DNA from 2 places in the Blautia sp. AM47-4 genome. Region 2 is predicted to be linked to the other one. Evidence: predicted binding sites of a transcription regulator. Region 2 holds the regulator's gene; the other holds the start of a gene.
What was found. Region 2 encodes HrcA, which represses chaperone genes, less so after heat shock. Its sites were predicted from a motif close to TGTTAGCACTCNNNNNNNNNGAGTGCTAACA; they were not measured.
Positions count from the first base shown of each region.

Region 1: the regulator HrcA is predicted to act here: its motif matches at 2,500-2,530, upstream of groES (co-chaperone GroES).

Region 1 covers NZ_QUHY01000008.1:120,026-124,401, reverse strand. The annotation lists partial or broken gene topA (type I DNA topoisomerase) at 1-1,141, shown strand, start outside; partial or broken gene codY (GTP-sensing pleiotropic transcriptional regulator CodY) at 1,401-2,221, shown strand; gene groES (co-chaperone GroES) at 2,568-2,852, shown strand; gene groL (chaperonin GroEL) at 2,889-4,376, shown strand, end outside.
Region 2 covers NZ_QUHY01000001.1:191,261-195,636, reverse strand. The annotation lists gene dnaK (molecular chaperone DnaK) at 1-1,028, opposite strand, end outside; gene grpE (nucleotide exchange factor GrpE) at 1,094-1,705, opposite strand; gene hrcA (heat-inducible transcriptional repressor HrcA) at 1,755-2,813, opposite strand; gene DW965_RS00955 (helix-turn-helix domain-containing protein) at 3,098-3,316, shown strand; gene DW965_RS00950 (hypothetical protein) at 3,394-3,759, opposite strand; gene DW965_RS00945 (helix-turn-helix domain-containing protein) at 3,932-4,150, shown strand; gene uvrB (excinuclease ABC subunit UvrB) at 4,348-4,376, opposite strand, start outside.

The sequences.
Region 1 (4,376 bases), on a different contig from region 2:
CGGCAGCACGTTCCTTTATCCAGGAGCAGTACGGCACAAAATATACCGCAAGCGGGGACACGACGGAGAATAAAAACAGCAAGGCACAGGATGCGCACGAGGCCATCCGTCCGACCGATGTGACGAATACACCGGTAATGGTAAAAGAATCCCTGCCAAGAGATCTGTTCCGCCTGTATCAGCTGATCTGGAAACGCTTTGTGGCAAGCCGCATGCAGCCGGCCGTCTATGAGACAATTTCCGCACGGATCAATGCAGGAGAGTATCTCTTTACAGCAGCTTCCTCCCGTCTGGCATTTGATGGTTTCATGTCCGTTTACACCGATCCGGATGAGGAAAAGAAAGAGAAAAACGCCGCTGTCCGGAGTCTGGAGGCAGGAACGGAGCTGGCACTGGAAAAGATGGATCCGCAGCAGCACTTCACACAGCCGCCGGCACACTACACCGAGGCATCCCTTGTCAAAATGCTTGAGGAACTCGGCATCGGCCGTCCAAGTACGTATGCGCCGACCATCACAACGATCATCAACCGCCGTTACGTGGCAAAGGAGAACAAGAACCTTTACATGACAGAGCTCGGCGAGGTGGTCAACAACATGATGAAAGAGGCATTCCCGAGCATCGTGGATGTCAACTTTACGGCAACGATGGAGCTCTGCTCGACAGGGTTGGAGATGGAAGTGTTCCGTGGAAGACAGTAGTCGAGAACTTCTGGCCGGATCTCTATGAGGCGGTCACAGAGGCAGAAAAGAACCTCGAAGAAGTTAAGGTAGAGGATGAGGTGACGGATGTCATCTGCGAGAACTGCGGCCGCAACATGGTGGTCAAATACGGCCCGCACGGAAAATTCCTCGCCTGCCCGGGATTCCCGGACTGCAAGAACACGAAGCCGTATCTGGAAAAGATCGGTGTTCCGTGTCCGAAGTGCGGAAAAGAAGTGATCCTGCGCAAGACGAAAAAAGGACGGAAATATTATGGATGCGAAAACAATCCGGAATGCGATTTCATGTCCTGGCAGAAACCGTCTGCCAAGAAATGCCCGCAGTGCGGCGGCTATATGCTGGAAAAAGGCAATAAGCTGGTCTGCGCGGACGAGCAGTGCGGCTATGTAGAAGCACGCGAAAAGAAAGACGAAGACTGAGAATGACAAAGCGGTCTGTACTGGTGAAAAACTGGTGCAGGCCGTTTTTTTGCTTATCGCGGCGGAAAAACAGGAAGATCCGAAAAAATTTAGCATGAATTTTTATAAAATTTATAGTTTTCTGAAAAATATATTGATTTCCGGAAAACTACATGATAGAATGAGCTTAGTTTTAAGGGTTGTCTGAAAAAGGCATCAGTGTGCATTTTTTTCGGCGGATACGCCAAAAAAATGCAGAAAATAAAGAAAGGAGAAGAACATGAGCGTACAACTGCTGGATAAAACCAGAAAAATCAACAAACTGCTTCATAACAATCACTCCACGAAGGTCGTGTTCAACGATATCTGTGAAGTCCTGATGGAAACGTTAAGTTCCAATATCCTGGTGATCAGTAAAAAAGGAAAAGTGCTGGGCATCAGCCTTTGCCCGGGCGTGGAAGAAATTACAGAGCTGATCGAGGATAAGGTGGGCGGTTATGTCGATGCCGCATTAAACGAGCGTCTCCTCGGCGTACTCTCCACAAAAGAGAACGTCAATTTACAGACCCTCGGCTTTGAGCGGCCTGGTGTAGAGCGCTACACCGCAATTATCTGCCCGATCGAGATCGCCGGAGAACGCCTTGGTACCGTATTTATGTACCGCTGCACCCCGCAGTACGATATCGACGATATCATCGTCAGTGAGTACGGCACAACCGTTGTCGGACTGGAAATGATGCGTTCCGTCAACGAGGAAAATGTGGAGGAAAACCGTAAGGTCAGGTGGTTAAATCCGCATTCAACACGCTGTCCTTCTCCGAACTGGAAGCCATCATCCATATCTTTGATGAACTGAACGGGGATGAGGGCATTCTGGTTGCAAGCAAAATTGCAGACCGCGTCGGCATCACAAGATCCGTCATCGTAAATGCCCTCCGCAAATTCGAGAGCGCAGGCGTCATCGAGTCCCGTTCCAGCGGTATGAAGGGAACGTATATCAAGGTATTAAATGATTATATCTTTGATGAACTCGACGAGATCAAAGCAAGAAAGAACCTGAAAGGAAAGGGCGATGCCCATCCGGACGAGGCGAAAAAATAAAAAAGTGGAATGTAGAAAAGAATCGGAGCCGTTTAAGAATGGCGCCGTTTCTTTTTGTGCAAAAAAGCATTCGGGGAGCGGAAAAAATGGTATCATTCCCGTTTTTAGGAATAAACTATAATTAGATTCTAAAGAGAGTATAAAATATGAAAAAATTGCCAAAATAAGAAAAAACGAGGAAATAAGAGAAATTAAGAGCTATCACGAGAGAAAAAAAGAGAATTACAAAATTCATGCATTTGCGAAATGAGGTGGAAAACACTATAGTAAGAACCATCAAGTAGCACTCGAATGAACTGAGTGCTAATAAATAAAACTGAATGAAATCTTGAAGGAGGAAACATAAATGAAGTTAGTACCTTTAGGTGACAGAGTTGTATTAAAAGAGTTAAAAGCAGAGGAAACCACAAAATCCGGTATCGTACTTCCGGGACAGGCACAGGAGAAACCGCAGCAGGCTGAGGTTATCGCAGTAGGACCTGGAAAAGTAGAAGACGGCAAAGAAGTAAAAATGGAAGTTGCAGTCGGAGATCAGGTAATCTATTCCAAATATGCAGGAACCAACGTCAAACTGGAAGACGAAGAGTACATCATCGTAAAACAGGATGACATTCTGGCAGTTGTAAAATAAAGAATAATCAAGTAAAAATCAGGAGGCATGACAATCATGGCAAAAGAGATTAAATATGGAGCAGAGGCAAGAAACGCTCTTCAGAATGGTGTAAACCAGCTTGCAGATACCGTACGTGTAACCCTTGGACCGAAAGGAAGAAACGTTGTTCTGGACAAACAGTACGGCGCTCCGCTCATCACAAACGATGGTGTTACGATTGCAAAAGAGATCGAGCTGGCAGACGGCTTTGAAAACATGGGCGCACAGCTCATCAAAGAAGTTGCTGCAAAGACCAACGACGTAGCAGGTGATGGCACCACAACCGCAACCGTTCTGGCACAGGCTATGGTAAACGAAGGAATGAAAAACCTGGCAGCAGGTGCGAACCCGATCGTTCTTCGTAAGGGAATGAAGAAAGCAACCGATAAAGCTGTTCAGATCCTTGCAGAGATGAGCCAGCCGGTAGCAGGCAAAGAGCAGATTGCAAAAGTTGCAGCTGTTTCTTCCGGAAGCGAAGAAGTAGGCCAGATGGTAGCTGACGCTATGGAAAAAGTTTCCAAAGACGGCGTTATCACCATCGAGGAGTCCAAGACCATGCAGAACGAGCTGGAGCTGGTAGAAGGTATGCAGTTCGACCGTGGATATATCTCCGCTTATATGTGCACCGATATGGAGAAAATGGAAGCCGTTCTCGACAATCCATATATCCTGATTACCGATAAGAAACTGTCCAACATTCAGGAAGTTCTTCCGCTGCTGGAGCAGATCGTACAGAGCGGCGCAAGACTGCTGATCATCGCTGAGGACGTAGAGGGCGAGGCTCTCCAGACACTCGTGATCAACAAACTGCGCGGAACCTTCAACGTAGTAGCTGTCAAAGCACCGGGATACGGCGACAGAAGAAAAGCAATGCTCGAGGATATCGCAATCCTGACCGGCGGCCAGGTGATCTCCGAGGAAGTTGGTCTGGAATTAAAAGACGCTACTCTGGAAATGCTCGGACGTGCAAAATCTGTTAAAGTTCAGAAAGAGAACACCGTTATCGTTGACGGTGCCGGCGCAAAAGATGCCATCGCAGCAAGAATCGGCCAGATCAGATCCCAGATCGAGGAGACCACTTCTGAGTTCGATAAAGAGAAACTGCAGGAGAGACTGGCAAAAATGGCAGGCGGCGTAGCTGTTATCCGTGTAGGTGCAGCAACCGAGACCGAGATGAAAGAAGAAAAACTCCGTATGGAGGATGCTTTAAATGCAACGAGAGCAGCCGTAGAAGAGGGTATCATCGCAGGCGGCGGTTCTGCATACATCCATGTAACAACACAGCTTACAGAGCTGATTGACAGCCTGGACGGCGACGAGAAGATCGGTGCAAGAATCGTACAGAAAGCACTCGAGGCTCCTCTGTTCCACATCGTAACAAACGCAGGTCTGGAAGGCGCTGTTGTGATCAACAAAGTAAAAGAGTCCAAAGTAGGTGTTGGATTTGATGCATACAACGAAGAGTATGTAGACATGATCCAGGCTGGTATCCTTGATCCGGTT
Region 2 (4,376 bases):
GCTACGCACTCATCCGGGTTCAGGCTCTTGCTCGGCTCGTGTCCGGTCAGCTGTCTTACTTTATCCTGTACAGCCGGGATACGGGTAGATCCGCCTACCAGAAGGACTTTGGAAAGCTCGGATGCCTGAAGGCCTGCATCAGAAAGTGCTCTCTGTACCGGCTCTGCGGTTTTCTCTACCAGGTCGTGGGTCAGCTCATCGAATTTAGCCTTTGTCAGGTTCATATCGAGATGTTTCGGGCCATCTGCGGTTGCAGTGATGAACGGCAGGTTGATGTTGGTTGTAGTTGCGCTGGAAAGCTCTTTCTTTGCTTTCTCTGCTGCTTCTCTGATTCTCTGCAGAGCCATTTTATCATTGGAAAGATCTACGCCTTCCTGTTTCTTGAACTCAGCAAGGATATAATCTGTTACTTTCTGGTCGAAGTCATCACCGCCCAGACGGTTGTTTCCTGCTGTGGAAAGAACTTCGATAACGCCGTCACCGATCTCGATGATGGAAACATCGAAAGTACCGCCTCCAAGGTCGTATACCATGATCTTCTGCTCTTTCTCGTTATCCAGTCCGTATGCCAGAGCTGCTGCGGTAGGCTCGTTGATGATACGTTTTACATCAAGACCTGCGATTTTACCGGCATCTTTGGTAGCCTGACGCTGTGCGTCGTTGAAGTAAGCCGGAACGGTGATAACTGCTTCTGTTACTTTCTCACCAAGGTAGTTCTCTGCATCACCTTTCAGTTTCTGAAGGATCATAGCGGAGATCTCCTGTGGAGAGTATTTCTTTCCTTCGATGTCTACTTTATAATCAGTACCCATCTCACGTTTGATGGAACGGATGGTTCTGTCTGCGTTTGTTACAGCCTGACGTTTTGCCGGCTCGCCGACCAGACGGTCACCTGTTTTTGTGAATGCTACGATAGATGGAGTTGTTCTTTCACCCTCTGCGTTTGCGATAACGGTTGGTTTTCCACCTTCCATAACGGCTACACAGCTGTTTGTTGTTCCTAAGTCAATACCAATAATTTTGCCCATTGTTGTTTCCTCCTCAATGAATTATGCTAAAAAATGGTTTAATTTCTATTTATTTATCTTCAAGCTTAATTAGCCACCTTGACCATACTGTGACGGACTACGGAGCCTTTGTACATGTAGCCCTTCAGGAACTCTTCTACGACGATGTTCTCGCCGGCTTCCTCATCCTCCACATGCATCACTGCGTTGTGCAGGTTCGGATCGAATTCCTTTCCAACGGCCTCGATCACGGTTACACCGAGTTCATCGAGTGCTGTGGTAAACTGTTTGTATACTTTATTCATGCCGTCTGCGAACGGATCTTCCTCCGGGTTTTCCACCGTTGCAAGTCCGCGCTCGAAGCTGTCAACAACCGGAAGAATCTTCTCGATGATGTCTTTTGCTCCAATGGCATACATATTTGCTTTTTCTTTTTCGGTGCGTTTGCGGAAGTTATCGAACTCTGCCATCTGACGGGTCAGGCGGTCAGTCAGCTCTTCGATTTTCTCATCTTTTTTATCTTTTTTCTTTTTGAAGAACTTTCGTTCTTTGCCATCCTCAGCAGTTTCTTCTGCAGCTTCCGCTTCTTTTGCCTCTGCTGCTTTCTTTGCTTCTTCCTGCTCCGCAGCCGGTTCGGTTTCCGGCAGATCGGTCTCTGCTCCGGTTTCTTTTTCCATCTCGCGTGTAGGTTCTTCCATGGTTTCCTCTTTCTTTCTATTTTCTTCGCTCACTGATCATTCCACCTTTCTACTCACCTGTGTCCGGCTTTTTGAAGACGGCGTCCAGTTGAACTTTTAATGTTTTCAGGTTATCTACCACATTTTCGTAATCCATCCGCTTTGGTCCCACGATACCGATTGTTCCGCGCATACCGTTTCCCATATCGTATGTGGTGGTGACCACGCTGCAGTCCCGTAAGGGTTCCATCGAAGATTCATTTCCGATGTATACCTGAATACCGGTATTTTCCTCTCCGTCCTGCTCCTCGGCAGCTCCTTTGATCATATCGACCAGTTTCTGCCGTTCCTCGAATGTGGAGATCAGCTGGCTGGCTTTGCTGCTGTCGGAAAGCTCAGGGTACTTGAAAATGTTGGTTGCGCCGCTGGTGTACACCGGCACATCTTCTTCGCTGACTGCGATGGCTTCCGCTACGGTATCGACCACTTTGCTGATGATGCCGGAGTGGATGCCTGCCTGCTCTTTCATCTTCTTGATCATGCCAAGATTGATTTCTTCAATGGTCAGGCCATTGAGCTGTGTGTTCAGAAGCAGGTTCAGCTTTAATATCTGTTCATCGTTGATGGTCTCGTCTAGGTCGATCATCTGGTTTTTCACCAGGTTGCCTTCTACGACGATGACGGCCAGGAGCTGCTCTTCATTGACTTTTGAGAGCTGGATGAATTTCACTTTATTTCTGTGATATTCCGGTCCTGTAATCAACGTTGCATAGTTGGTAGATGAAGCGAGGACTTTGACAACCTGCTGCAGAACTTTTTCCATTCGGTCTGTTTTTTCAATGACCATGTTTTTGATGTCTGCAACTTCCTGTTCTTTTTCCCGCATCAGCTCATCTACATAGAGGCGGTAGCCTTTATCGGAAGGAATGCGTCCTGCGGAAGTGTGGGGCTGTAAGATGTAACCCATCTCTTCCAGATCGGACATTTCATTCCGGATTGTGGCGGAGCTTAAATTCAAATCCGTGTATTTGGAAATCGTTCTTGAGCCGACCGGCTCGCCCGTTTCCAGATACGTCTGGATGATCGCTTTTAATATTTTTCTTTTTCTTTCATCCAATTCTGTATCCACTAAGATAAGCTCCTTCCTGTTGTATAGTCCTGTTAGCACTCGTTTCAGTGGAGTGCTAACATCTATGCTCTTAAGATAGCACTCTGCCTTTTGTTTGTCAACACCTTTTCCCGGTTTTTCTATGAAGAAATTGTGAAAAAAGTATAAACCGTTTTCTTTCTGAAAAGGAATCTGACTTTTCTTTTTTATTGCATTCTACTGTTTCAAAGGCGCTATAGCCGTATGGTAGGATTCTGCCATTTTAATACGACCATTTAGTAGCATTTTCTCAGAGGTGATGAATCATGAAATATCAGAGACTGGAGGATCTGCGCACGGACCACGATCTGACGATCCGCCAGGTTGCCGACTATCTCGGCTGCAACCGCGATGTGTATACCCGATATGAAAAAGGCGTCCGGCAACTGCCGATCTCCATTGCCATCCGTCTGGCGGAGCTGTATCAGGTCAGTCTGGATTATCTGGTCGGCATCAGCGATGAGAAGCGGCCGTATGGATCCTGACTTTCCGGTGTCTCCGCCGCAGCAAAAGCAGGAGGACAGTTTTTCTTTTCCCTGTCCTCCCTGTTTTGCTTTTTCGTTTACAGATTCTGCAGATATTCCATCATCCGCGTTTCGCTGAGTTTCCATCCGTCCGGCTCCCCGCAGAGATACAGCGTAAAATGCCCGCACGGGACTCCGTTTTCCAGGTGGATGCCGGTATACAGTTCTACAATGAGGAGTTCTTCTGCTTTTTCTTCATATATATTAGTGATCTGATAGATGCGCTCTCCCTTTTCGTCCACCGGCCATTCTTTCTTCAGCACATCCCTCAGACGGCTCTCCTGCCCCTGCGCTTCGCATTCTTCCTCCCGGCTGATCATTTTTTCAAACGCTTCCGGCGTCTCCATCCGTTCCACTATATTCTGGACAAAATCTTCTATTTCTATTCTTTCTGCTTTTCCCATTCGTTCCCCCATTTCTGCCGTACATATTTTTCTGTTTTCTGCACAGGCTGTCTTCACCCGCCGTTTCTCTCTCCCGCCCCATTCTCCAATTTGCGACCATATGATCTGATTTAACTTTGTCCATCCAACCGTTTGGTAGTATGGGTTTGAATCTGAAAGGATGGTACAACGTATGAAATACCAGAGAATTGAAGATATGCGGATCGATCAGGATCTCACCATCAAAGAGATTTCTGCCCTGCTCGAATGCAACCGCGACGTCTATTCCCGCTACGAAAAAGGAATCCGCGACATCCCGATCGACTATGTGATCCGGCTTGCACGGTTCTATGACTGCTCGGTCGACTATCTGCTGAGTGTCTCCAGTAAAAAGAGAAAATTCGGCGATTAATTTTTTTATTGTTGTCTTTTTTATTTTTGTGTTTTTCGTTTTGATACGACCGTTTGGTCGTATTTTATATTATAATGGTATTCTTATTTTGCGTCAATTCTGAACAAGAAGGAATCAAAATCGGACGCAAAAAAGCGTGCCGGAAAGTTTTCTGTCGCTTTTCCGGCACGCTTTTTTTCATGCTCTTTTCTTCTTTTTTATTCTTCCATGTCATCCAGGCTCTTCT